3 regions of the Desemzia sp. FAM 23988 genome follow, and region 3 is predicted to be linked to each of the others. Evidence: a T-box and tRNA genes for the amino acid it is inferred to sense, from the RefSeq annotation. Region 3 holds a T-box; the other regions hold tRNA genes.
What was found. The T-box of region 3 lies ahead of argS (arginine--tRNA ligase). A T-box ahead of a tRNA ligase gene usually reads a tRNA of that ligase, here a tRNA-Arg.

Region 1 (9,990 bases), on a different contig from region 3:
CTCAAGGAATTCATGAACAGGAATTTGATATCAGTTTAGATGATGCCATCCAAATTTATAACGAAACCCATCCTAATTCTTTTATTGAATCCATTGAATTTGATGATGACGATGGAAAATACGAATATGACTTTAATGGGTTTGATGAGTCTGCTGAATATGAATTGAGCATTGATGCTTCTACAGGAGAAGCCATCGATAGAGATACTGACAATAATGATGATGACAACAATGATGCTTTGAACTTAGACAACATCGTTTCTCCTCAAGAAGCTATGACAACTGCTATGGAAGAAGTCGGCTCTGGATATGTGGATAGTTGGCATTTAGATACCGAAAACGGCTCAACCGTTTATGAGATCAGTATTGAGAATACTCAAGATGATGACGATGTTATTATTAATGCTGAAACAGGAGCATTCATGCACAGAGATTAAACCATTTAACGACACACAAAAAAGCTGGTCTAGGCCAGCTTTTTCTGTACTTTTATTTAGTTGTTTGATTGATACATATACACAAAAATTTTTGTGTACAACATGAACGACAACAATAAAAAGAATCCCGTGATCAACATTAATCCATTAGCAATAGCATCACTGATCATTGGAAAAGCCACCATTATCGTCATGCACGTATAAAATACCGCTGTTGACACTTTTCCACACCACAAAGCACCGTCTAATTTTTTGTTTTTCTTGATCAAAACAATATTCCAAAAGAGCATGGACAGTTCTTTCACTAAAAATAAAATCACGATGATCCACATATACTGAAAACGAACCATTAAACAAAACAGAATCGCCGCTTGTGTTACTTTATCTGCTACCGGATCCAACAACTTTCCGATATCCGTAATTTGATTGAATTTTCGAGCAATAATGCCATCCACTAAATCTGTGATTCCAGAAAAAAGGATGATGAGGCCCGCAATTCTATAATCTTGGATACTGTCAGCATTTACATAAAATGAAACAAATACCGGTACCAGAATTAACCGAATAATAGAAAGTATATTGGGGATCGTGAAAATCTCTTTTCCCTTATGTGCCATTCTCTCTCCTCCACTAATCTTTTACTGTTTTATCCTTATGTAGGACACTTATCTTTTTTATCATACCATTTGATAAAGCTTTTTACATCACTTTTCATCTTGAAAAAATATCCTGTGACACAAAAAAAGAACCTGAAAGTAATCTCTCAGGATCCAGACTGTATCATTAAAATTATCTTTCATCGTATTCAAATGAATCGATTGAATAAGTAACATTTTCTAGATCACTCACACTAAAGAATGCTTCTTGACTGTCCATTGGAATTTTGAAATACGCTGGCATTGTAGTATCTGTTTCCAGAATCCCAAAATCATCTTCAGATAAAACAAATGGAGCGCTATCTAATATAACTTCCCCATCAACAGTACTCATGCTGACAGTTAAGTTAATATTTGTCATTGCCATATCTGTCCGGTTCACTATAATGAACACCGCTTTAACATTATCTTGGCCTTGCTCCCCTAAAAATAGACCTGTGAAATGAATAGCCACATCATTATCAATACCTAATTCTTCCGTTTGGGACATTCTGGTTTGGATTTCTTGGAGCAATGGATCACTTTCTAATGTATAGCCTTGATCGATCTCAGACTTTTGAGGAACTAACGGGAATTCTGAAGTGGCTACTTCTCCGCCAGTACTCTCAGACTCACTTGAACTTGCTTCTGAAGAAGCTGCTGAAGATGATGCTGAACTCTCTTCTACACTTGATTCAGAAGTTTCTGCACTCGATTCAACACTAGACTCTGAAGATTCGCTTACTTGTGACTCTTCCGTAGTACCTCCCATTAAATCGCAACCCGCTAACAAAGCAGCAACTCCCAGTAACGTTACCAATTTTTTCATATTCTTCTCCTCCTAAGTTTTTGCCCCTTTCCAGATAAGTGATTATCAATTAAGAAACATAAGGTGTTTTACTTCTACAATTCTATTATACCTTAGAAGAGATAGTGTTCAAAATGAAATACTCAATTTGGTTATTGTCATCCTAAAAAAACAGGTTTATACTAAAGAAAGTGGCCAATAACAATGGAAGATTACCCAAGTTCGGCTGAAGGGGACGGTCTCGAAAATCGTTAGGCGAATTTATTCGTGCAAGGGTTCAAATCCCTTATCTTCCATACAAAAAAGGCTGCTGGCCTATAATTTACAGACTTCTTCGGTCTGGTGTTAGCGTTTAGGCCTGCAGTCTTTTTTTATTTTGTACAGTTAGTATTGAACACTAGAACCTATCTTGGTTATTTTCTGAATCATCAAAATCATCGGATTCATCATATGGATCGATGTAGTCAGTAGAATAACTAGAATTCTCTTCATATTCCACTTCATCCATTTCCATCTCTGGGAAACCCACTAAATCACGGTAAAAAACTTGATTAGCTGTTTTTCTATAAGGTTCAACATAAAGCGACAGAATGAGGATCACTAAAATGAACGCCAGGACTACAAAAATCATTCCAAAGAAGAATCCCCAGAATTCATTTGGTGCATATGTGCTGGCATATTCGAATTGGTAGCTGATCGTATTGATACTGCCGAAAATAAACGCTAAAAATAGAATAACGGGTATTAAGTACCATAAAATAAATGAAAATTGCAGTTTAAAATAGTCCCATTTTCTACCTTCCATGATTTCTTTACTGCGTTGAATCGCACCCATGATATCCAAATTTGGATCGTCTTTGTAGACATTAAACGATTGACTGTAACTATAAGATTTAATGATTCCTGGTATGATCAGCAATAAACTCCACAAGATAATAAATAAATTAGTTACTACTGAGATCCCTAAAACTTTAAAAAATCGATTGGTTTTTAAGGACTGAAACATCGCTTCTACAGTTAATTTTTCCCCGTCAACCATATCTAGTAAAGACCAGTCATAACCGACTGCGAAGACAGCCGTAATAAAGCTGACTACTATAGTCACCAATGAAGAAAGAATCGTTTCTCTTGTACTTGCAGCTATCATATCCGAGGTAACCAGTGCTGGATCTTGTGAAAATGTTGATGTTAAGCTCTCAAAGCTGCCCGCTCCTACGAGACCCAATAACACCTCACTGATAATGGAAGTTAAAATAGTCATAATCACTAAGTTTAATATCGCTATTTTCCAATTTCCTGAAAGCCTTGCTTTGGCTTCTTTCTTTAGTTCTCTTGTTCTCATACATACTCCTCCACTCTTTCCCTACATTTTTCTGGTGGGCTACGCTCATTATACCAAATAAAGAGAATTCTTTAAGAATAATTCAAAAGAATTCTCTTTTATTTTTTATGAAGTATTGACAACAAATCCATGACTATAAGTTACTTTTTTTTCTTTGGTCTCAAGAAATAAATCAAAGACAGCAGCAACGAAAAATACACTCCGACATACCCTAAAGCAAAATAGGTGATGATTCTCAGCATTGATCTCACCAACTTTCTTTTAAAGCAACGTCCTCTCGTTTAACAGACTCAACAGCTCGTATGATGTCTACTATCTTCTCTTCTCATCATCTGGACCTTCTCCTTGTATATTAGGACTGTTCGAATCTAAAGGTTCTATACCTTGCGGTGGAATTTTAGGGTCAATTCCAAATCCTGGTATAGTCGGATCAGTTGGCTCATCTGTTAAAGGTTGATTGTTCAATTCTTGATTAACTTGGGTAACCTCATGATCTTCAACGTACTGAGTTTCTTCGTCTGCATTTCTATTTCTCTCCTTAGACGTGTAAGTGAATTTATCTTGTACATCTGTTGTCCCGCTATCTGAAGTACGTATATCATTGGAATTTCTTGAACTGAAATCAGCATCGACTCCTGTTCCAGGTAAAATCGGGTTGATTCCACCCGGGGTTTCGTTAAAATCTCCTGTCTCTCCACCAGTCATACTAGTATTTTCAGAGGATTGAGCAGTCTCGCTTTCTCTTCCCATAGTAAAGCTCGTGCTTTCTTCAACCAATATGACATAGCCATTGTTTTTGACCACTTCATTGTATTGATTTCTCAAATGCTCCTCTAATTCATATTTTCCTAAAGGATTTTCTGCATCACTATCACTAAAACTTTCTTTTATTTTATCTAGCATTCCTTTATCTTCTTCTTTAGCTACTGTATCTATTTTAGCATCAGTGATATCTTTTAGTTGTTCTTCATTTTCTTTTTTAGTCATGACCGTGATGTCTTTTTCTTTGTACCCCAATTCTACCAAGTCATTTATTTTTTCTACTGTTTCTTCTGCTGATAAAAAACTATCAATTACTTTATAGCTCATATTTTTTCCTCCTCTTATTCCTATCTTCTAGGAATTGCATCTCTTTCAAGATAATCGTATCAAATCAGTAACCCCTTTCCAACTATTTAGCCTAGGGAAGTATCCATTTTGCGCTTTCCTACGAAGATGTTTGATCGCTTTAGCTTTATTTTCAGTAATGGTAAAAAAGGATATAACTTTTTTTACATATTTATGAGTTTTCTGTTGACTTTTTATTCATTTGGGCCTATAATAAATCTTGTCGCTGGTTAAACAACGACAAACAAAATGTCTCAGTAGCTCAGCAGGATAGAGCATTCGCCTTCTAAGCGAACGGTCGGGAGTTCGAATCTCTCCTGAGACGCTAAAAATATCTAATGTATAAATGTATTTATATCGTTAGTACAAAACTAAGACACTCTCTTCGGAGAGTGTTTTTTTATTTTGTCTTTATTTCTGGTCAACAGACAAAAGCATTCTTTCCGATAAAGAATGCTTTTAATCGAATCATTATTATAGAAGAAAATAGTTATCCCACGACTTGATTTCCCCCGTTATTATCAGCAGCCACCATTTTTTTAGAGGCTCTTTGAATCAGTTCGCTAATAGTTTCAATGGGATTATATGTAGAGATACCTGCACTGACACTCACATTTCTCGGCACATCAAACAATGTTTCAAAAACAGCTTGACGGATCGTCTCTGCGGTGTCATGAGTTTCTTTTTTAGTGGTGTTTTCCAGCAATATGAGAAAGACGGATTCTCGGTATCTTCCAGCAATATGTTTGTCTTGTATAACTGTCTGAATGATTTTACCTGCTGTCTTCAGCACTTCTTCACTCAACATAATACCGAAATCCTCTTCAAATCTGGCATAATGATCTATTTTTAAGAAAACAATCGACAGCGGTTCATTTTTCGCTTTGGCTTTGCTGGCGCATTTGGCCAACTCAACTGTGATAGCTGATCGTGAATACAAAGACGTTAATGAATCGGTTTTTAAACGATCGGATAGATGTTTATTTTTCGATTCTAATTGTTCTCTGTCTACTTCTTCTTCAGTCACATCAAATACAATTCCAGAGAGGAAAAGGGGCTCGCCTTTTTCATTTCGTTCCGTCACTTTCCCACGGTCTTGATATACTTTCCATGAACCATCTTTAGCTTGGATACGATACTTCACTTCCCACACAGGAATTTTCCCCGCAAGATGGTCTCTCATCTTTTGCATGACTTCTTCTTTGTCTTCTGGATGCAGTTTGTCTGTAAAAAACTGAAAGGTCACTTTCTCCGGTAAATCTTCTTTTCCATACCCAATCGCTTCTGCTTTCAATGGATTGAACGTCACTTCATTCACTGTAAAATCCCAGAACCATTGTCCCAAGTTTCCTGTCCAGCCAAATTCTAAACGCTCTGATTTTTGAAATGTCTGCAACAATTCTTTATTTAATCGCGTTAAAGACACTATTTTGGTTACCAATTCTTCTTTTGAATACTCTTCGTATTCTTGCATTTTATCAACTCCTTTTGTAGAACTTGAGCGGAAACTTAAAAACCCTTTATTTAAGTAAGTTTACTATACTTTAGCTTCCCCTTCAATAAGTCTTCAAAAAACTTCTTTCTTTCTATAAATAGCGTCTCTGCTTTCACTTCTTTCTACTCTTTTGATATACTGGTTGAAATGAGTATTTATTAACTAAAGGAGTGTATATACATGGGATTACTTGGCGGAATGATGGGAAATGCAAGCAATATCAGCGCAGAAGAGGCACGTAAAAAGTTAGGCAGTGTTGTTTTAGACTCAGAAGAAATCGATTTAGCTTTCAAATTAGTGCGGGATACGATTGTTTTCACGAATAAACGATTGATTGTTATAGATAAGCAAGGAATGACAGGGAAAAAAACGACTTTCCAATCATTACCTTATAAATCGATCAGCCGGTTCACCGTTGAAACTTCAGGGCATTTCGATTTAGATGCCGAATTAAAAATCTATATTTCAAGTGGTGCAGAACCAGCTGTAAACTTGCAATTTACAAAAGATAAACATATTGAAGCCATTCAACAAGCCTTAGCTTTAGCTGTTTTAGGCGCTTAATTGTTCACAATAAAAAGGCACAACTGATCGCTGTAAACGATCAATTGTGCCTTTTTGATTAAACAAAAGCTTAATACAATTTCAAGTATTGTTCTCTTTCCCATTGTGAAACTTGGATACGGAAAGCATCCCATTCTACTTTTTTCGCTTCTACAAAGTTATTGTAGATATGTTCTCCTAAGCCATCTTTGATGATTTCATCTTTTGACAATGCTTTAACAGCGTCCAATAAAGTTGAAGGCAAGTCATAGATTCCATTAGCTTGGCGGTCTTCTTCATCCATTGCATAAATATTGCGGTCGATAGGTGCCGGCAATTCTAAGTTATTTTTAATCCCGTCAAGTCCAGCTTTCAGCAAAGCAGCCATCGCTAAGTAGGGGTTTGCGCTCGGATCTACACTGCGTACTTCAATACGTGTAGACATGCCGCGTGATCCTGGTATACGGATCAATGGTGAACGATTACGACCACTCCATGCAATATACACTGGAGCTTCATAACCGGGAACTAGACGTTTGTACGAGTTGACTGTTGGGTTGCAGATCGCTGTAAACGCATGTGCGTGAGCTAAAGTCCCCGCAATAAATCCACGAGCTGTATCGCTTAACTCCATATCTCCTTTGCTATCATAAAATGCATTGCCTTCTTTAGTAAAGAGAGATAAATTAAAGTGCATACCTGATCCATTGACACCAAATAAAGGTTTCGGCATAAATGTTGCGTGCAAACCATGTTGACGCGCAACTGTTTTGACCACTAATTTAAAGGTTTGAATATTGTCGCACGCTTCTACTGCGTTGGCGTATTTCCAATCAATCTCATGTTGTCCAGGAGCTACTTCATGATGACTAGCTTCAATTTCAAAACCTAGTTCTTCTAATTGCAATACGATATCGCGACGGCAGTTTTCTCCTAGATCAACAGGAGCTAAGTCAAAGTAACCACCATGATCATTCAATTCCAAAGTTGGTTCATTTTTATCATCTAATTTGAACAAGAAGAACTCCGGTTCCGGTCCTAAGTTAAATTCAGTAAACCCTAGTTCTTCCATTTCCATCAACACACGTTTTAAATTCGCACGCGGGTCCCCTAAAAATGGAGTGCCGTCCGGATTATAAATATCACAAATCAAACGTGCCACTTTTCCTTTGCCTTTCCCGACCTCCCAAGGGAAAATCAGCCAAGTATCCGTATCTGGGTGTAAGTACATATCACTTTCTTCGATCCGCACAAAACCTTCGATAGAAGAACCATCAAACATCATTTTATTGTCTAACACTTTCTCCAATTGACTAATGGGCACTTCAACGTTCTTTATGGTTCCTAAAATATCGGTAAACATTAATCGGAGGAATCGTACATCCTCATCTTTTGCAGCTTGTTCAATAAATTCTTGGGTAAATTTTGCCATTACTGTTTCTCTCCTTTATAAATCAGACTTTTTTATGTAAAGCTATTAATGTTTAAAACGTTGTTGATTCAGTTTATTTTTATCTTTGGGAGACATTCCACTAATAGATAAAAACTCAGAATACAAAATTCTTCTAACATCATCATCTGTTAAATTCTTTTCATATGATTTGGTTTTTTCATTATTTTCGAGCTCTTTCAATTCATAAATCCTTTTAATACCTGCCATGTTGATTCCATCAGCTAAATAATCTTTAATCTCAAGGAGCACATCAATATCATTCAGAGAATACATTCTTCGATTGCCTTCATTCCGTTCAGGATAAATCAACTCTTGTTCTTCATAATAACGAATCTGTCGTGCCGTTAAATCCGTCAGTTTCATAACTGTACCAATTGGAAATACAGACATAGATCTTCGCAATTCTTTTTCTCTCATTTTTGTCCTCCTCTCAATTACTTTTACAGATTACCAGTTCATATCGTGCATGTCAATCTATTTTTTACAAAATGTTAGGTTTTCTAACATAGATTTACGAACTTAAACATTTTAAAAGGGTTCTTCATTCCGAATATCAAAACAAATTTTCAGGTATACCACTTTTTATAAAGGAGTGAAAACAGATCCACTTTCTCGCTGCAATAAAGACTACTATTCGCCTGACTGGTTCTATGAGACTGAAAAGTTATGTTCAATATAAAGCCTCATAAAAAAATTACTACCTTTAACTGTTGAAACTGCTCTCTTGACTCATACAATTAATCATCATCAGACTTTGAGAATCTATTTTGACCGGCTTAAGTTTAAATCAGACAAAAAAAGACCGAGACACTTTCGCGGTCCCAGTCTTTTAGATTCTGCAATATTTGACGTTAGTAAATAAAAATAGTTTCCTTTTTAAGGCTAAACCTTTTAGAAACTCATCCTTAGAAATATCCTCCGGTCTATAAGGTTTTCCATAAGCAGTTCCATAGGTCGGAGGAAATTTCTTTACCAACGCCAGAAGATAAAAAATCATCTTTTATACATCGTAATTTATTTTTTAAAGTATTTTTGTTGTTCCCATGGAGATACTTGTTCATTGTATTCTACCCATTCTTGTGTGCGAATGGTAATGAAGTTGTTATACATATGATCGCCCATAGCTTCTTTCATGAGGTCATCTTTTCTCAAGTAATTGACCGCTTCATATAATGTCGCTGGCAAACGCTCAATGTCTTGTTCCCCCAGTTCTGAAGATGTCATTTGATAAATGTTCTTTTCAACCGGATCTGCTACAACTTTACTTTCTTGAATCCCGCTTAATCCAGCTTTTAACAATACCGCTAAAGCAAGATACGGATTTGCGCTTGGATCTACACTGCGTAATTCAACACGAGTAGACATCCCTCTAGAAGTTGGCACGCGCACTAGCGGCGAACGGTTGCTGGCACTCCATGCAATATGCACAGGTGCTTCAAACCCTGGTGTTAAACGTTTGTATGAATTGACTGTTGGGTTGCAAATCGCTGTATAAGATTTAGCGTGTTTCAACAGACCGGCTATGAATTCGTGAGCTGTTTTGCTTAATCCCATAACATCTTCTTCGTCATAAAAAGCATTTCCTTCTTCATTGAATAAAGACATGTTGAAATGCATACCTGATCCATGAACCCCATTGATCGGTTTCGGCATAAACGAAGCATGCAATCCATGTTTGCGGGCAATTGTTTTTACCACTAGTTTAAAAGTTTGAATGTTGTCACAAGCTTCTACGGCATCTGCATATTTCCAATCGATCTCATGTTGCCCAGGAGCAGCTTCATGGTGGCTGGCTTCAATTTCAAAGCCTAATTCCTCTAGTTGCAACACAATATCCCGACGACAGTTTTCACCTAAATCAGTAGGCGCTAAATCAAAATACCCACCATGGTCGTTTAATCGCTGCGACGGTTCTCCGTTTTCGTCTAATTTAAACAAGAAAAACTCCGGCTCTGGCCCTAAATTAAATTCTGTAAAGCCCTCACTTTCCATTTCTTCTAAGACTCGTTTTAAATTTGAACGAGGATCTCCGGCAAATGGGGTCCCATCTGGATTGTATACATCACAAATCAACCGTGCGATTTTTCCGTATTCTGTATCCCACGGGAAAATGAGCCAAGTCGATAAATCTGGTCGTAATTGCATGTCACTCTCTTCAACTGCTACGAAG
Region 2 (9,990 bases), on a different contig from region 3:
TCGGCTAGATTTCCCCATTCATCTTGATGAGCAAGAAAGTAATCTATTTCAATCAATGCATCTTCCGGATTTTTGTAGTCCAGATAATGATGAACGACATTCCCTTTTTTCAAACTGGGTTTTTCTTTATCAAATAATTTAATGATGCGTTGGACTTTTCCTTCGTGCACATAGTCAGTCAATACATCTTTAGAATCAACATACCATTTTTTGCAGTACGGGCAACGCAAATTAATAAATTCGATCACTTTAACTGGTGCACTTTCTTTACCAATTTTAAATCCATAAGTTGTATTGACTTTATCTGCTTTGATCTTGCTAATATCCATCATATTACCTCCTATTAGTGATACTTAATAGTATACTTGGAATCCGCGCAAATGAAAAACATTCTTTTTACAATGGAAAAGGAGACCACTCTCCAATTTAATGGAAAAGGTCTCCTTTGTTCACTAATCTATTTACCTGGTAGTTCTGCGTTATTTTCCATTACTTCATCGATCAGACCATATGCTTTTGCATCTTCTGCAGACATATAGTTATCACGATCTGTATCACGTTCAATAACTTCAATGGGTTGTCCAGTTCTGTCAGATAAAATTTTATTTAAACGTTCACGTGTTTTTAAGATGTGGCGAGCAGCAATTTCAATTTCAGTTGCTTGTCCTTGTGCTCCGCCTAATGGTTGGTGAATCATAATTTCTGCATTCGGCAATGCAAAACGTTTGCCTTTTGCTCCAGCTGTTAATAGGAAACTTCCCATTGAAGCAGCCATTCCCATTGCAATCGTTTGAACATCAGATTTAATAAAGTTCATCGTGTCATAAATAGCAAAGCCGGCTGTCACACTACCACCAGGAGAGTTGATGTAAATATAGATATCTTTCTCTGGGTCTTGTGCATCTAAAAAGAGCAATTGTGCAATAACTGAATTAGCTACATCGTCATCAATTTGTCCGCTTAACATGATAATACGGTCTTTTAATAAACGTGAGTAAATATCGTAGGCGCGTTCACCTCTTGATGATTGTTCAATAACTGTAGGTACTAAGTTCATGAAGTATTCCTCCTCTAATTTGTTTCCTAATGATTGTATCATACTCATTCTAAAGAATCAGTTTCAATGAGTTTCTACCCTTATTTTACTCTTTTGGTCAATAAAGGTCAAACTTTTTATTGTCTTTTTGTTTTATTTCTCACTTTTTTTATATCTGTTTTTGATTATACAGGTAAAAGGAGCCAGGATAAAACCCTGACCCCTTTATCAATGTATATTAGAGCGGATTAATTCGTACTCTCTAGACGTGTTGCTCCACGCTCTTTTTAATGTCTCCTGAGGGAATCGAACCCCCATCTCAAGAACCGGAATCTTACGTGATATCCATTACACTAAGGAGACAGGATGACAACTACTTAATATTATCTAATATCAGCCTAAAACACAAGCCAAAATTTGCAAATAGGCTCATATTTCGCTCAAACAAGTTTCTTTAATTCTAATTTCAACTCTGAGTACCATAGAGAAAAAGCCGCTCTCTATAAATAGAAAGCGACTCAAAGTAGATTAAACAGTCTAATTATTTTCTTGGAAAGTTTGAAGTTGGTACATATCATGATAAACCCCTTGTTGATCAATCAATGATTCATGATTTCCTTCTTCAATAATTTCTCCATGTCGTAACACATAGATTTTATCTGCATCTCGAATTGTCGATAAGCGATGGGCAATAATAATGGTTGTACGGCCGCGACGCATATTTTCTAACCCTTTTTGGATTTTCTTTTCTGTTTCGGTATCGATATTTGCGGTAGCTTCATCTAAAATCAATATTTTAGGGTTTCGCAAAATGGTACGGGCAAAACTGATCAATTGTTTTTCACCTGTTGAGAATGTAGCTCCACCTTCAATAACTTTTGCGTGGTAACCACCATCGAGTTCTTCAATAAAGCTGTCTGCATTTACAAACTCAGCGGCTTGACGGATCTCTTCATCAGAATAATTCCCATGCAGCCGGATATTGTCAGCAATATCGCCATAAAACATAAAACTATCTTGTAAAACCAATCCCATTTGTTCACGTAATTTTTCAATCGGAATATCCCGGATGGATTGTCCATCTATCAGCACATCACCTTTAGCGTATTCATAAAAACGCATCAGCACATTAATGATAGAACTCTTTCCTGAACCAGTTTGTCCGACTAAAGCAATAGTTTGACCAGGTTCTGCCGAAATTGAGATATCTTGGAGAACTTCTTTTTCTTGGTCATAAGAAAAGGATAGACCCTGAATAGCAATTTTCCCTTCGGTAACCCTGCCAGTTGCGTCCTCTTCTGCACTGGGGGCCATATCATCACGATCTAATAAACTGACTACCCGTGCTCCTGAAACTAATCCATCTTGAAAAATACTTAAACTATCCAGCATATTTCCAATAGGATGGAAGAACGATTTAGCATATGACGTAAATGCATAAACAATCCCAATATCTACTGCTATACCTTGCAAATGACGCAATCCAAAGATCCACAATACAACAAACAATGCAATAGCTTCAATCAAATTAATGGCCGGCATCAATAACAAAGCATTCATTTTAAACATATTGTTTCTCGCGGCTACATATTGTTGATTTACATCATCAAATTCATTTTTTACTCGTTCTTCTTGATTAAAATGCTGAATAATAGTCATTCCCATAATGGATTCACTCAATTTGGCGTTCAATCGACTCAAAGCTTCTCGCATTCGGCCATAGATCAATGTACTGTATTTTTGGTAAATATAAATCAATACAATCACGATCGGTACAAAGGCCATAAATACCCATGCTAAACGAGCATTTAGACTAAACATCGCTACACCAATGGTTATGGCATTTAAAAAGCCGTCTAAAAAAGTCAAGAATACATTCCAAAATTCTTTAATGGTCTCTGTATCATTGGTGACTCGCGAAACTACTGAACCATTCGGAATTTGGTCAAAATAACGCATCCCTAAATGAACCACTTTATGATAAATTTGGTTTCGCATACTCGCAACTGTTTTCTCGGATGCTATCTTAAAACAATAATCTTTTGCATATACCACAATCATTTTCACTATTACAAAACTAAAGTAAAATAGCGTAATACGAATAGTCGCATCAAGAGCTACTTGATCTACAGCTAAGTATTCATCAATGTAGCGTTGAATCACTACAGGCAAGTAAGCATTTATACTGGAAACAATGACCATTCCAATGATAGCAGCTAAGAACGGCAGCCAAAAAGGTTTTGTAAATGAGAATAAACCAGCTAAAATATGGATTTGTTCTCGTATCGTAAAATTTTTCTTTTGTTCCACTAGTTTATTCCCCTCCTTCTTCCACTTTTTGTTGCAGTTGTTGTTCTTCATACATTCTGCGGTACCAACCCTCATTTTGTAATAATTCGGCATGTTTACCGCGTTCTACGATTTGTCCTTTATCCAAAACAATGATTTCATCCGCGTGCATAATAGAACTGATTCGGTGGGTAGCAATAATAGTCGATTCATTTTTTCGGATCGCACGTAAATTGGCTAAAATTTGTGATTCGGTTTGTGCATCTACTGCCGATAAAGCATCGTCCAAAATCAAAAATTCAGCCTTTGTAGCTAAAGCGCGTGCGATAGCTATCCGTTGCTTTTGTCCACCAGATAGAGAAACTCCGCGTTCTCCAACTTTTGTATCGTATCCTTCTGGAAATTGAGTGATATCTTCATGGATATCTGCCAGTTGAGCAAAATACTCCACCTCTTCTTGAGACAGACCAGGATTTACAAAGCGAATATTTTCTCGAATAGTGGTTGAAAATAAGAACGTATCTTGAGGTACATAACCAATTCCGTTTGCAACAGCATCTAAACGATATTTTTTTAAATCCGCCTGATTGTACGTGATTTGACCTTGATACTGATCATAGTCTCGCATCAGTAATTTGAACAACGTACTTTTTCCTGCACCCGTATGGCCTACAACCCCTAATGTATTTCCACTATCCAAATGAAATTTCGTTCCTTTTAAAACGGGACTTTTCCCTTCCGGATAGGTAAACTCTTGTATATCAAAATCGATGTCTCCCGTTACAGGAGATGGGATCGGATCTTTCGTTTTTTCCAAATGAGAAGCGTAAGAAAGCAAGGTTGTTACACGATTATAGCTAGCGTCCCCACGTTCTAAAGTGTTGGCTACACGACCAACGGCCAGCAAAGGCCACGCCATCATAGATAAATAACTAAAATAAGCGATCAGTTCTCCAATAGTGATTCTGCCGATAGAAATAAAATAAGTTCCAAAAAATAACGTCAACACATAGGTTAACCCAGTGATACCTTCGATTACCGGAGTATACGCAGAATCCACTTTATAAACCTCTTTGTTTTTCGCTACCACATTATCCGTATCTTTTATAAAATCAGCGTAATGATGTTCTTCTTCACCAAATGTCTTGATGACTTTCATACCGCCAACACTTTCTTGTACTTGGTTGTTCATTTGAGAAAAAGATTCCAATGATTTTCGGTAACGCTTATTGATAGCTTTCCCAAGGTGACGAGCAGCAAAGATCAATAAAGGGAACGGTAAGATAGTGGTCAACGTCAATTGCCAGTCGACTAAAAAGAACATACTGAACAACGTGACACTCCCTACGGAAATGGAGTCTGTAATCGATAAGATTCCTCCACCAGCAACAAAGCGAAGAGCTGCTAAGTCATTAGTCGCATGAGCCATTAAATCTCCAGTACGGTATTCATTGAAGAACTGGCTGTCCATCTTAGTAAAATGAGAAAACAAGCGATTACGCATAATGGATTCCAGCAAAGTTGAATTTCCAAAAAGAGCTGTCCTCCATCCATACCGCAAAACATACATGGTAATCGCAAAAATAAGAATTAGTCCAGATTGAATAGCTAGATTTTCCCAAGTCAATGTATTGGCGATCATTTGATCAATGATGTTTCCGATAATCAATGGTGTGATAGCCGATAAAAGCGCACAAATCATCAAAGCAATGATGCCAAATGTATAACTTTTCCACCTCAGTTTAAAAAACCACGATAATTTTTTTAATATTTCAAACACTGTATCTCCCCTTAATAAATAATTTTGTAACGTTTCACAAGATAAGGCAAAAGACACTTTTCAATGCTGAGTAAAATGTCTTTCGTCAAAAACTCCATTACATGGCAGTTTCGTTCCCTTACATGTTTCTTCCTGAAAACAATAGCATAGTTATTTTACCATATCTTATAATCAGCGTCTGTTATAAAATCTTTATTCTAACAAGCAGCTTTCTCTCCTTCTTCCGTTTCTGTAAAAGACTCTCTTTTCAAATATTCGTCACAAAGAAAGATTAAATTTTTTACAGTCATTAATGCTCTTTGCAGAATATGGTATCATTAATAAATAGATGAAACCGTTTCAAGGAGGATAACCATGAGTTTTGAACAAACTTATACACAACAGCAAAAACAAAGCCAAAAGTTAGCTATGACTCAACAATTGCAACAATCTATTCAAATGCTGAACATGAATCAAGAAGAGTTGGTTTTATTCTTAAAGCAAAAAGCTTTGGGGAATCCTTTGATTGAAGTCAAAGTAAAACAATCTTCCCCAACTGAAAGACAGCATAGTCTTTCCTACAATACTTCATCAGCTCCTACGAACTATAATCCAATTGATCAAGCAGCAGACAGACAAACCTCTTTATTTACTTCTGTCATTGACCAAATCAACTTGACTATGAGAGATACATATCTAAGAGAACTTGTATTGTGGCTGGCGAGCTACCTAGATGAAAATGGCTATCTGACTATTTCGCTAGATGACGCTATAGAAAAAACTGGTGCTGAAGAAATTCAACTGATTGATGCTCTGACATTGTTGCAGCAACTCGAGCCAGCTGGTGTCGGAGCTAGATCTCTACAAGAATGTTTGATGCTGCAAACCGAACGTGATAATGAAGCTCCAAATATGGCTTACCTTATATTGGAAGAATCTTTTGATTTATTCAGTTCTCATAAATGGGGAAAATTGGCTAAACAATATACTGTGCCTTTGTTGACTATTCAAGAAATATCCGATTATGTTCAAACCTTAACCGCACATCCTGGTTCTTCTTACAGCAACCAAGAAAATCAATTTATTCGTCCCGATGTTATCGTAAGACAATTAGATGACCAACTCTCTGTTGTTTCTGCTAAAACTGGCTTACCCATCATCAAATTCCAGAAAGAATATTACCAAGACATGTTGCTGGTTGAAGACAACGATGTTAGGAAGTTTATTAATGAAAAATATGCAGAATACGAGTGGATACAACGTAGTCTGCAACAAAGAGAAGAGACCATTGTGCGCGTGGGTGCAGCCATAGTTGAAAAACAAAAAGAGTTCTTTTTTAAAGAGTCTCATCCTTTAACTCCAATGACCCTGAAAGAGATCGCTCAAGTGTTGGATATCCATGAGTCAACAGTAAGCCGCTCCATAAATGACAAATATTTTCAGACGGATTTCGGCGTTTATGAAATGAGGTCCTTCTTTACTACAGGATTAAAGCAATCTTCATCTTCACTAAATAACGACCTGACAGAACAAGCTATTTCTTCTGAAGAAGTAAAATCTAAAATCAAAAACATGATTGCGGAAGAAAATAAATTAAAACCCTTGTCTGATCAAAAGATTTCCAGTGCACTAGCTGAAGAAGGAATTACCATCTCCAGAAGAACGGTAACCAAATATCGAGAGTCCCTCTCCATACCATCCTCCACAAACAGAAAAAGATACGCATAGAGCGTGGAGCAGGGCGTTTAAAAAACAGCCGTCTCTACACAAAATGAAAAAATTTAAAAAGCTAGCAGAAGGACTGATTTCTTCTACTAGCTCTTTTCTTTAGTTGCTTACACCTATCTGGCTTTTGCTTCGATAACTTTCGGCCATTTCATTTAGCTTTCGTAAACGATGGTTGATACCCGATTTGCTGATTTTTCCACTAGGTACTAAATCACCCAGTTCTTTTAGAGTCACATCTGGATTTTCCACACGCACGATCGCAATCTCTTTTAACTTTTCCGGAAGACTTTCCAAGCCTACCACTTCTTCCAAGAAACGAATGTTTTCTATTTGTTTGCTGGCAGCATCAATCGTTTTATTCATATTGGCATTTTCGCAATTGACTAAACGATTCACAGAATTACGCATATCTCGAACAATACGAATATCTTCAAACTTCAGCATGGCATTCGTAGCACCAATCAGTGCCAAGAAATCAGCGATTTTTTCAGCTTCTTTTAAGTACGTGATATAACCGTTTCTTCTACTAATCGTCCGAGCATTCAGCCCGAATTTATTCATCATCGAACAAATATCATCATTGTGTTCTTCATAATTCGAATAAATCTCTAAATGATACCGACTAGTTTCGGGATTATTCACTGAACCGCCTGCTAAAAAGGCTCCTCTTAAATAAGATTTCGTTTTTTGATTGTTCTCTGAAATCTCTTTACTGACATGTCCTTGATACAACATCCCATCCATGATCGATAAATCTGCTAAAACCTTTTTGGTCCCTTGTTTTAAACGCACAATATAAACATTGTTTTTTTTCAGTTTCATTTTACGTCTCACTAATAGTTCACTCTCGACTTCAAAATGATCTTTCAACAGAACATAAATCCGTCTCGCAATAGCTGCGTTTTCAGATTGAACATTTAAAATAAACTTCTTTTCAACTAAACTGATGCTCCCATTCATCCGAATCAATGCTGCCAACTCAGCTTTTGCATGCTCTCTGTGAACTTCCAACTGCGTGAGTTCCTTTTTTACCTCTGAGGCAAATGACAAACCCTTCCCCTCCTTTCGCTGTTATCTTTTTATAACGTATCTAAATTAGTTTCGTATTTTTTTCCGTAATATTGGATGTCAAAGGATATTTTAAAGAGTTCTTCCACAACTTTATCTTTATCGTGAAACACTCCATTGTCTCTCAGTTCTAAAAAGTTATTTGAAATAATCATGGGTACTTCTTTTTTCAAACCATTAAAATTATGATCTACCTGCACTAAATACTCATCATATTTTTCAGTATCGATATAATTTTCAGGCACTTCTCCAATATTGACTAAAACTGTATCAATAAATTTTTGGTTCATATGACGATGCAACACTTCAATATGATTGGCATCCGAAAAATTTTCTGTTTCACCAAGCTGAGTCATGATATTGCAAATGTAAACCACATTTGCTTGTGTTTCGACCACTGCTTTTCCTATCTCAGGAATCATCAGATTCGGTAAAATACTGGTGTACAAACTTCCTGGTCCTAAAACAACCATATCTGCGTCCATGATAGCTGAAACTACTTTGCGAGCTGCTTTTACTTCTCTCGACCCGTCCAGCTTTGTCACATACACATGATCAATGAGTTTGCGGTGCTTTGCAATTGAAGATTCGCCACTCTCTTGAGTTCCATCTTCAAATACAGCATGCAATTCTAAAGGCTCTTCAGCTGCTGGATAAACATGCCCATCAATCATCATCATTTTTCCTAATACTTGAATGGCTTCATAAATATTGCCTTTCATTTCAGCCATAGCTGAAATGATGAGATTCCCGATAGAATGTCCAGCTAGCGATTGGTCATTCACAGCAAAACGGTATTGAAAAATTTCTTTTTGCATCACTGGGATATCTGAAAGAGACACTAATACGTTTCGAATGTCTCCAGGAGGAACAGCATTTACTTGTCGGCGCAAGTCGCCGCTGCTCCCTCCATCATCTGCCACTGTAACGATTGCAGTTACGTCTGAATTTTTTGCCCTAAGCCCTGCCAGTACAACCGGAAGTCCAGTTCCACCACCGATAACGACTATTTTCGGCTTTCTATTTTTCTTCTTGTTTGTTTTTTCATTCATCATGATCGATTCACTGACTCCTTGGTCTTTTCATAATCGCGATGTGTAATATGAACTGGGTACCCATCTGACTGTATTTTTGCTGCTATACGTTCTGTCAAGGCCACAGAACGGTGTTTTCCGCCTGTACAGCCAATCGCGATCGTCACGCTGCTTTTACCTTCTTTTTTATAACCTGGCAATACATATTCTAGTAAATCTGTAAATTTACGGTAAAAGACTTCAGTTTCCGGTTGTTGCATTACATAATCATATACTGCTTTATCTTTTCCGGTCAGTGGACGCAAATCATTGATATAATGAGGGTTCGGTAAGAATCGAACATCCATCACGACATCTGCATCAATTGGTAAACCGTACTTGAATCCAAAAGAAACCATCTCTACACGAAAAGTTGTTGTTTCTGCTGTGTGAAATTCGTTTAGGATCTTAGTTCTGAGTTGACGTGGTGTCAACTCGGATGTATCAATCACTAACTGTGCTCTTCCTTTTATAGCTTCAAGCATGTCTCTTTCTCTTTTTATACCATCCATTACTCGTCCGCCATTAGCTAATGGGTGAGTTCTCCGAGTTTCTTTGTATCTAGACACTAACTGAGTATCATTAGCATCTAAGTACAACACTTTTGTGGTGATAAAAGAAGTATTGTCTAAACTTTCTAGAGCTGGAACTAATTCGTCGAAAAAAGCACTCGATCTTAAATCAATAACAAGTGCAATTTTGTTTAGTTTGCCTGATTCCTTCACTAACTCCCAAAATTTTGGCAGTAGACTGGGTGGCATGTTGTCCACACAAAAATAACCCATATCTTCAAAACTTTGCATAGCTACGGTTTTCCCCGCTCCGCTCATACCAGTGATGATCACTATGTTCAAACTTTCAACCATATTATTCGCCTCTTTCTCTTTTTCGTCCCCTAATATCCATCACTATATTATAACATTCCGGGCGTGTCATGTATAGCGTCCCTCATCTATTTTTAAGAAATAAGAACTATCCTTTGTTTTTTAGTCAAATTTAGAGTAAATTACTATATGGGAGAATAGTTGTGTGAAATA
Region 3 (9,990 bases):
CATCACAGGCATAATACTCATATTGAGTGGCCATAAAAAGTGCCGGTGTCGTTGATAATCCAACATCTACCACGTCGATACCTGCATTATTCAAGGCTTCGATCAGCACTTCTTTGATTCGGTTTCCAGATAAGCGGCTGTCTTGTCCGATAGCAACTCTTACAGGTTTCTCTAAATTATCCATTATCAATTGCTTTTTCTCTTTTAACCAACAAGCAAAACCAAAAGCTATGGATTCGATTGTTTGATCATGCAACGTAATGTCGTGTTCCGGTGTTTTGACCGCTATTCCACGTATATCAGAGCCATTTTGCAATTTTAGTAATTCATTTGCTGATTCACTAGCCAATTTAATTCCTCTTTTCTTTTAAAATGAGACTTCTAAACATATCCTATTTTTAATTTTACAGTTTAATAAATTGATTCAAATATTCATACATTTTCATCGCATTTTCTTCGTCTTTTGAAATCAATAGACAAGTATCGTTACCACCTACAGAAGCCACTATCTCAGGAAATTCGATCGCATCAATCAATGCCGCAGCGACGTGAGCATTTCCAGGTATAGTCACAATAATCGTGATGAATTGTACACGTTCTAGTTTTACCACGACATTGCCCAATGTTGATTGCAGACGCTCTTCTACAGACAAATTATTCGTTTGGTATAAAGTATATTTCATACCACCTTGAGGAGTCGAAGTTTTGATTAAATTCATTTCTTTGATATCTCTAGAGATAGTCGCTTGGGTTGCTTCTACTCCCTCCTCTTTTAAATAATGGAGCAATTCATCTTGGGTAGCAATATCGTGATTGGTGATAATCTGTTTGATTGCTAATTGACGATTCGTTTTTTTCATAGCCAAACCTCCATATGTAATTCGTTTCTTTGTCTCCCAGTATATCAAAAAAAGGTAGAAAGCGGTTAATAATTTAATTATTTTTACAATAATAATGAATAAACATTCTTTTTATTGAAAAACATTGGCATCTCGCCTGTTGTTTTGTTATAATAGGCTATACAAAATTGAATGAACAATCGTAGATGAAGAGAGTACTGCTTGAGGATGTTTTGAAGCGAGCTGGGTTGGTGAGAGCCAGTAATAAAAACTTGCAGGAAGCGCACTTCGGAGAGATGAGAACAAGGATCAGTATCACTAGTTCCATCCGGCTTATTCGGCCGTTACAGTGAATCAAGTGGTTGCGTCAATTTGACGTTGCAATAAGAGTGGTACCGCGGGGAATTCTCGTCTCTTTTTTAGTTTGATGTCATGAAAACTAAAAAAGGGCTATTTTTTTATGCAAAAAAACTGTTCTCCAGATGATTGGGTCTTTTCTACTGAGCATAATACATTCATAAATACAAAGACAAAATTTAAAAAACAAATTAACTAGAGGAGTTATGACAATGAATTACAAATTACAAGTGGCTCAAGCCTTGCATGAACAAGTTTCAGAAACATTGTCTGTTGAAGACATTCTTAACTTATTGGAAAAGCCAAAATCCGTTGAACATGGGGATGTAGCTTTCCCAGCTTTCTCACTAGCAAAAGCTTACCGTAAAGCACCACAACAAATTGCTGCCGATTTAGGAGAAAAAGTATCTTCCCCCATTGTTGAAAAAGTTGAAGTTGTCGGACCTTATTTGAACTTTTTCTTAAATAAAAAAACCGTTAGTGCCCACGTCTTACAAGAAATCTTAGAACAAAAAAATGCATACGGTGATATCAATATCGGACATGGAGAAAATGTTCCGATCGATATGTCTTCTCCTAATATTGCTAAACCTATTTCTTTAGGACACTTGCGTTCTACTGTAATCGGAAATGCTTTAGCACATATTGTTGAAAAAATGGGCTACCAACCTATCAAAATCAATCACTTAGGAGACTGGGGTACTCAATTTGGAAAATTGATCACTGCTTATAAATTATGGGGTACTGAGGAAGCGGTTAGAGAAAATCCGATTCAAGAGTTATTGAAACTGTATGTTCAATTCCATGAAGAAGCAGAAGAAAAACCTGAATTAGAAGACGATGGCCGTGAATGGTTCAAAAAATTAGAAGATGGTGACGAAGAAGCTACTGAATTATGGAAATGGTTCAAAGAAGAATCTTTAAAAGAATTCAATCGCATTTATGATAAACTAGAAATCACGTTTGATTCTTTCAATGGAGAAGCTTTCTACAATGACAAAATGCAAGAAGTTGTCGATTTATTAGAAGAAAAAAATATTTTGACCGTAGACAACGGAGCTACAATTGTGGATTTAGAAAAATACAATTTAAACCCAGCATTGATCAAAAAATCAGATGGTGCAACACTGTATATCACCCGTGATTTAGCTGCTGCTATTTATCGTAAACGTACGTATGATTTTGCTTTATCTCTATATGCAGTTGGAAATGAACAAAGCAATCATTTCAAACAATTAAAAGCTGTTCTGACTGAAATGGGTTATGACTGGGCTAATGATATGCACCATGTTCCATTTGGTCTGATCACAAAAGATGGTAAAAAATTGTCTACACGTAAAGGAAAAATCGTTCTTCTAGAAGAAGTATTGGATGAAGCCGTTGCCGTGGCCCTAAAACAAATCGAAGCGAAAAATCCTGATTTACCGAATAAAGAAGAAGTTGCCCGCCAAGTAGGTATCGGCGCTGTTGTCTTCCACGATTTGAAAAATGATCGTTTAAACAACTTTGACTTTACGATCGATGAAATCGTTCAATTTGAAGGAGAAACAGGCCCTTATGTACAATACTCTAGAGCTAGAGCTTTAAGTATCTTGCGTAAAGCAGGCGTTGATGAAGTTTCTGCTGCTGATTTCTACGCTTTAGATGATGCTTACAGTTGGGAAGTGATCAAACTGATCCAAGAATATCCTGAGACACTTCAACGTGCTTTTGGTAAGTTGGAACCATCTGTAATCGCTAAACACGCGATCCATTTGGCACAAGCCTTCAACAAATACTACGCCAACAGTCGTGTATTGACTGAAGATGCTGAAAAACCAGCCCGTTTAGCTTTGGTTCAAGCAGTCGCTATCTTATTGAAAGAAGATTTAAGAATATTAGGAGTACATTCTCCTGACCAAATGTAACAGCAAAAAAAACGAGGTTGAGTAGAAGGCAAACTTTTACTCAACCTCGTTTTTTTTATTGCGTCTAATGGAAAAATGTTCCGGGACTGGATCATACCCTCCTCTGACAAATGGATTACAGCGTAAAATTCTAAAGAAGCCCATAATTGATCCCTTGATCGCTCCATGTTTGCGAACCGCATCGATCGAATATTGCGAACAAGTTGGATGGTAGCGGCAACTGGGTGGAAAAAGAGGAGAAATCCCTTTTTGGTATCCTCTAATCAATAAAATAACAATTTTTTTCATTTATTCACCTACATCATATGATTCTCTTATTATAGAGCAATACCCTTACTTTTGTAAAGTAAGGGTGTTGCTCTGTTTTATTGACTTTTTTCTTTTTGTGAACGATACATTTCTGCATAGATTCCTTGTTTTTGAATCAATGACTCATGATCTCCCTGTTCTACAATTTGACCTTGATTCAGCACTAGAATTTGATCAGCATGTTGGATCGTCGACAAGCGATGGGCAATAATGAATGTTGTTCTTCCCATTTTCAACACATCCATTGCATGTTGAATCATTTCCTCCGTTTCAGTATCGATACTCGAAGTTGCTTCATCTAAAATCAATATTTCAGGATCAAAGGCCAGCGCTCTCGCAAATGAGATTAATTGGCGTTGACCAGACGAAAGCGTACTGCCCTTATCCACTACGGGCTCATCAATTCCCATTGGCATATTATGCAGCAAGGTGTCTCCGCCAACTTCTTCGATTGCTTTGATCACCGCTTCACGACTGATCGAAGTTTCTCCCAACGTAATGTTTGAAGCGATCGTTCCCTTAAACAAATAAGGGTCCTGCAGCACGATCCCCATATGTCTGCGCAAACTTTTTCTAGAGACGGATGTGGTCGGCGTACCATCTATTGTGATCGTCCCCTTAGTCGGGTCATAAAAACGGAATAACAAATTCATGATCGAGCTTTTTCCTGAACCTGTATGGCCTACTAAAGCGACCGTTTGACCTTTTCTAGCTGTAAAATCGATATCTTTCAATACGTATTCTTCATCCTTATAAGCAAATGAAACTTGATCAAAGACAACTTCCCCTTCTTTAAAGTCTAATTCGCCTGTCTGGTCTTCTTCTGTTTTGACTAATTTCATTTCAAAAACTCGTTTCGCCGAAGCCATCGCAGTCTGCAAGTAAGCGTATTGGGTCACAATACCTTGAATGGGATTAAATAAACGAGTCGTGTAATCTACATAAACATACAATACTCCAACTGTTATCCCTAGTGCCGAACTAAAATAGGCGTTTCCAAAATACACTACCAACAAGAGCAAGGTAATATTTTTAATCACTTCCACAAAACTAAACGAGCCCATAGAATCCAATAACGTAAATTTCAAACTGTATTTATACCACTCTTCATTTACATCCGTAAATTCTTTTTCCATTTTGTCTTCTTGCTGATAAGCTTGAATGATCGACATCCCTTGAATGGATTCATTTAAGGTCCCATTGATCTCACTAACCAATGACCGGATTTTTGTAGTAAACGGTACAGCAAACTTTTGGTACACAACTGCCCACAATACAAAGAAAGGAACCAATAACAGCGTAATCAATCCAAAAGTAATGCTAATTTGCATCAAGGCAATATAGATCCCTACTAGATAAATCAAGTTGGTCAACACTTGTCCAACCACAACGACGTAAAATATCCGTAATTGCTCCGTATCATTTGTGATACGAGAAACCACTTTTCCAGCAGGCAAATTGTCAAAATAACGGATCGGCAGTTTTTGTACATGGGCAAATAAATCATTCCGCATATTTTTAACGATTTCATTTGCTCCGATAGTCAGCAGTAAGAAACTAAAGTACCGGGTTATCGCTGTTACAAGCGCCAGTCCTAAGAATACGGCTAAATAACGGATCAATAAATCGACAGCTAGCAGCGTCTGATTCGAAGGAGCAATTACATCATCAATGATTCGTTGAATAATCAAGGGACCTGCTAAATCAGCTCCTACAGCAACAATCATTAATAAGATCCCAATGGAAAAATGGAGTTTTTTCTGGAAGGAATAAACCACTAATTCTTTAATTGTATTTTTCATTTAGTGTCCTCCTCTTTTAATTGTTGTCTTTGGTATTGCGTTTGGTACCATCCTTCTTTGGCAATCAAATCAGCATGTGTACCTTCTTCAATAATTTTCCCATCTTCCAGCACAATGATCCAGTCTGCATGATGAATCGCTGATAGACGATGAGTGGTGATCAAGGTCGTTTTCCCTTTACGAACGTGTTGAATATTATCAATGATTTTTTGTTCTGTTTTCGCATCTACTGCAGATAACGAGTCATCTAAAATCAAGTACTCTGGATTTTTAATCAACGCACGCGCAATGGAAACACGTTGTTTTTGCCCACCTGAGATGGCAACGCCTCTTTCTCCAATCAATGTATCCAACCCTTCAGGCATTCTAGCTAGATCTTCTTCAAAATTGGCCAAACGAACTGCATCCATGATCTCGTCATCCGTTGCTCCTGGCTTGCCGAACTGAATATTTTCTCTTATTGAACGAGAAAACAGCGTATAATCCTGCGGGACATAACCGATCATTGGTTTCAACACGTCGCTTTTCAACTCTTGAATGGACTCAGATCCAACAGTGACCGCTCCATTTCCTGCAGGATATTGGAGCAGTAATTGACGGATAAAAGTCGTTTTCCCGCTCCCGGTTTTTCCTACAATCCCCAGAGTATTTCCTTGAGCGATTTTAGTTTTGACATTCGCCAAATTGGCAGACTCAGAAGAGGGATATTTAAAGGTGACTCCTGAATATTCGATATCTTGACTATCCAGTACAGCTTTGTATCCCTCTTGCTCCATATCATCACTGGATCCCAATACTTCTGCCACTCGTTTCATAGAAGCACTACCTTGCTGCACCAAGTTGATCAGTTCCCCGACTGCCTGAACTGGCCACACCAGCATACCTAAGTAGACTTGGAAAGAAATCAACTGTCCTAAAGTCAGTTCTCCATTTGAAACTAAAACAGCACCGTAACCAAATGCTACAATGTAACTGATTCCCATCAAGATCTTTACAATCGGAGAAAACAAGGCGTTGATTTGCGCTACAGAAATGTTTTTTTGCAGGACCTCTTCTGTTTTTTCCGCAAATTTTTGAGCCATAGCATCTTCTTGAACGTACGCACGCACGACTCGTACACCCTCTACGCCTTCCAAGACATCATCATTGATATCTGCAAAAGCTGTTTGAGAAGCTAAATATCGCTCATTCACTCGATCTCCAAGTATTTTCAACAGATACGCCATGATCGGCATAGTCAGCATAGACCAGATGGTCAATTTCCAAGACACCGAAACAAACATCATGACCAAGATAAATCCAAGAAAAACTGTCGAATCCATGGTTACCATAATTCCATAACCAGCCATTTCTGATATTGCATCTAAGTCATTGGTGGAACGGGCCATTAAATCTCCGGTACGATATTTTTCATAAAAGGTTGCTCTCATACGTAAAAAGTGTTTCATTAATCGTTCTCGTAGTTCTTTGGCCAATAAGTTTCTGCCTCCGAAAAATAGATATCCCCAAAATACTTCTGTTCCATAAGTAATTACGATCGATAGAACAAATAAAGCGATTTGGCTGATTAGTCTTTCAGTAGTTAATGTATTGCTGTAAATCTGGTCAATCACATTTCCAATGATATATGGTGGTATCAGCACTGCCGCATTTGAGAATAACATGGCAAATATCCCCCACCCATATCTCTTCTTATGCGTTTTAAAAAAAGGCCACAATTGTTTAACTAACTCTTTCATTCTCCCCCAACTTTCCACGCTCCTATCAAAAAAAGACAAAAAAATAGCACTAATCTATTAAAAAACAGATGAGTGCAGAATTTCCTTTACATTTACTCGTCGATTTTTGAATAGGAGGATAATCTTAATTTATGAATGTTTAAATCTGCTAAATAAATCATGATCGATTCCCTCCATTTCCTAAGTATAGTTTACAAGTCATATTGTAGCCCTTTCATTAAAAATACACAAGTCAAATTGACATATTTTATTCATCTTTTTCATTATTTTCTTAGAAGTTGATTTTGGACTATAAAAAAAGCCCACCTTGGAATAGAATGAACTTCTCCAAGATAAGCAAGTAAAGGTTAGTCTAGTTTGTCGTTAGCGTAATGGTGTTGCAATTCTAATCCAGAAAATTCTTGTTGCCGTAATACTTCATAAATCATAATGGCCGCTGTATTGGAGAGATTTAAAGAACGCACGTGTTCATCATTCATCGGTAATCGTACACACTTCTCTTCATTTTCACGCATGAATTCTTCCGGTAATCCTGTTGTTTCTTTCCCAAAAAGAAAATAGTAATCTTCCTCTGTATTGGTATAATCTACTTCGCTGTAAACGCGATTGGCAAATTTAGAGACTAAAAACAGCTGTCCGTCTTTAGAATATTCCATAAAGGCTTCCAAGTTTTTATGATAAGTAATGTTTACATCATTCCAATAATCTAATCCAGCTCGTTTTAAATGTTTGTCATCCGTTTTAAATCCTAATGGCTCAATCAAATGTAAATGCGAGTTGGTTGCAGCACACGTACGGGCAATGTTTCCTGTATTTGCTGGAATCAGTGGTTCAAATAGTGCAATGTGATTTGTCATGTTTCTTTCTCTCTCTCCTATTAACTTACTTCAATTTTTTATTTCTGATGACTTCAATAGCTTGAGTAATCTCATAAACAGCTTCTTCATCCGTCTCTTTCTCCAAAGCTTCGTGTAGAAATTCGATCACCAGATCATCTCTTTTTGTGACTATTTTGGAAATAGACCAAGCTGCTGTCCCACGAATTACGGGACGAACATCTTCTTCGATGCAGCGCAACAGATCCGGCAAAGCAGTCCGATCACGCGAGTTTCCTAAGGCAATAATAGCATTTCTCTGCAGCGGCTTCTTCCCTCTCCAGGAACCAGCCATTGAGCCAAATTGCTCTTTAAAGTCTTTGTTGCTGATTATCAGCAATGGTTTTAATTTGGGCATCACTTTTTCAGGATCGGGTTCCATTTCATCATGAAAATGAAAATCTTTTCCTCTATTATAAGGACAAACAATTTGGCAAATATCGCATCCGTAAATGACATGTCCGATTTTACGGCGGAATTGTTCGTCCATCATCCCTTTGGTTTGTGTCTGGTAAGAAAGGCATTGTTTAGCATTGATTCTTCCATCTCCCAGTAATGCTCCAGTAGGACAAGCAGTGACACAACGCATGCATTCCCCGCATCCAAAAGGAACAGGTTCGTCTGGCTCAAACTCTAGATTAGTGATGATTTCTCCCAAATACACATAGCTGCCGAATTCTTCTGTGATCAGCAAGCCATTTCGCCCAATAAACCCCACTCCCGCTCGTTGAGCTACGGCAACATCTACTAATTCGCCCGTGTCTACCATCGGCTTAAAAGTCACTTCTTTATCAGCGGTCACACGTATATAATCGATGAGGCGCTCCATACGATTCCGCAATATGTCATGGTAATCTTGCCCCCAAGAAGCGCGCGCAAATTCTCCACGTCGAACCCCTTTTTCTCTCTGCGGAGGCTCACTCATTTTTGTAGGATACGCTAAAGCAATGGAGATAATAGATTTTGGCTGATCAAAAATCAACTCTGGATAAACGCGTTCTTCAATGACTTTGTGTTCGAATCCAGAATGGTGCCCTTTTGCTTGTTGAGCTTTCAATCTTTCCTCTAGACCATCAAACGGTTCTGCTGTAGCAAACCCGATTTTATCAATGCCGATTCGTTTACTTTCCTCAATGATCCGCTTTTTTAATAAAGTCCCACTGGTCATCTCGATCCCAACCTTCATGTCGTCTTCATAATTTAAGAATGTAAGTTTATTTTATCATATTTACTCTGTCTAGTCTGTTACAATTCAATCCTGTCTTTTTAAACGGTTCCGCAATTTTTGACGTAAGTAAGTAACAGCTAACTATCTTATAAGCTAAATCAGATAGAACTTTAGTTGGGATATAGGTTGCTCATAGTATCCTAGATCATGGCTGAAGAATGACAGTAATGCGGTTGTCAACATCAAAAAACACTCAATTTAATGAAAATGCAAATTTGAACGACAAAAAAACGTATCGCTTCGGTGTCCAGCACTGCGAAACGATACGTTAGTAGAGCCTCTTGATCTCATTAACTTTTATCAACATCTGATGGGATTACTGATAAAAACGAATGAACCTGTTTGGCTTATAAATAACAATATAACACCATCATGATATGAATGCAAGGGAAATCTTTTAAATAGTTTTCTTGTCTCAACTAAAAATGACTTTTTTAGGAAATCGTTTGATTTGCTTGATTATCCTGGCATTTTACCCACTAATAAACAAACATGTATCGTAATTTCTTTCAGTGGATGAGCTACCGCATATTTTAAAGCTTCCTCACTTGCTCCCCAGCTCAAAGGGGTCATTTTCACCAAATCCTGATAGTTTTCCAGCGTCAGCGGAAAAGTATATCGAATGGTGTAAATCTGACTCTCCGGAAAGTGTTCTTGGAACTTTGCGACAACCAGTTCATTCGAATACGATTGCTTCTCTTCTCGATCTCGATAAAGCACGTTTCTTAGTTCTATTAAGTAATCTTTATCCGGAACAATTTTTAGAAGAGTTCCATTAGGCCGCAGCATTCTTTTGAATTCTTGATAATTCGAAGGAGAAAAAATGTTCAATAATGTATCAGTTTGTTTACTCGCAAATGGAGAATGAGCCAAATCAGCCACACACCAAAAAGCATCTGTAAAATGACTTCCCGCTAAAGCAATCGCATCTTTG

Region 1: it encodes a tRNA-Arg, which carries the amino acid that the T-box ahead of argS (arginine--tRNA ligase) is inferred to sense. The anticodon was not compared.
Region 2: it encodes a tRNA-Arg, which carries the amino acid that the T-box ahead of argS (arginine--tRNA ligase) is inferred to sense. The anticodon was not compared.

The regions. Positions count from the first base shown of each region.
Region 1 covers NZ_JBGQQS010000014.1:12,135-22,124, reverse strand. The annotation lists gene ACEN4L_RS08805 (PepSY domain-containing protein) at 1-437, shown strand, start outside; gene ACEN4L_RS08800 (CDP-alcohol phosphatidyltransferase family protein) at 494-1,054, opposite strand; gene ACEN4L_RS08795 (hypothetical protein) at 1,227-1,901, opposite strand; tRNA gene ACEN4L_RS08790 (tRNA-Ser) at 2,087-2,176, shown strand; gene ACEN4L_RS08785 (DUF975 family protein) at 2,278-3,222, opposite strand; gene ACEN4L_RS08780 (general stress protein) at 3,535-4,311, opposite strand; tRNA gene ACEN4L_RS08775 (tRNA-Arg) at 4,581-4,654, shown strand; gene ACEN4L_RS08770 (diguanylate cyclase domain-containing protein) at 4,820-5,803, opposite strand; gene ACEN4L_RS08765 (PH domain-containing protein) at 6,005-6,388, shown strand; gene glnA (type I glutamate--ammonia ligase) at 6,459-7,799, opposite strand; gene ACEN4L_RS08755 (MerR family transcriptional regulator) at 7,845-8,237, opposite strand; gene glnA (type I glutamate--ammonia ligase) at 8,835-9,990, opposite strand, start outside.
Region 2 covers NZ_JBGQQS010000003.1:124,407-134,396, reverse strand. The annotation lists gene ACEN4L_RS03170 (DsbA family protein) at 1-329, opposite strand, end outside; gene clpP (ATP-dependent Clp endopeptidase proteolytic subunit ClpP) at 458-1,057, opposite strand; tRNA gene ACEN4L_RS03160 (tRNA-Arg) at 1,328-1,399, opposite strand; gene ACEN4L_RS03155 (ABC transporter ATP-binding protein) at 1,574-3,397, opposite strand; gene ACEN4L_RS03150 (ABC transporter ATP-binding protein) at 3,351-5,105, opposite strand; gene rpoN (RNA polymerase factor sigma-54) at 5,460-6,812, shown strand; gene whiA (DNA-binding protein WhiA) at 6,912-7,862, opposite strand; gene yvcK (uridine diphosphate-N-acetylglucosamine-binding protein YvcK) at 7,892-8,932, opposite strand; gene rapZ (RNase adapter RapZ) at 8,932-9,819, opposite strand.
Region 3 covers NZ_JBGQQS010000024.1:16,484-26,473, forward strand. The annotation lists gene ACEN4L_RS11250 (phosphomannomutase/phosphoglucomutase) at 1-349, opposite strand, end outside; gene argR (arginine repressor) at 405-860, opposite strand; T-box leader at 1,034-1,258, shown strand; gene argS (arginine--tRNA ligase) at 1,409-3,103, shown strand; gene yidD (membrane protein insertion efficiency factor YidD) at 3,140-3,391, opposite strand; gene ACEN4L_RS11270 (ABC transporter ATP-binding protein) at 3,469-5,214, opposite strand; gene ACEN4L_RS11275 (ABC transporter ATP-binding protein) at 5,211-6,878, opposite strand; gene trmL (tRNA (uridine(34)/cytosine(34)/5-carboxymethylaminomethyluridine(34)-2'-O)-methyltransferase TrmL) at 7,301-7,810, opposite strand; gene queG (tRNA epoxyqueuosine(34) reductase QueG) at 7,836-8,996, opposite strand; gene ACEN4L_RS11290 (putative RNA methyltransferase) at 9,516-9,990, opposite strand, start outside.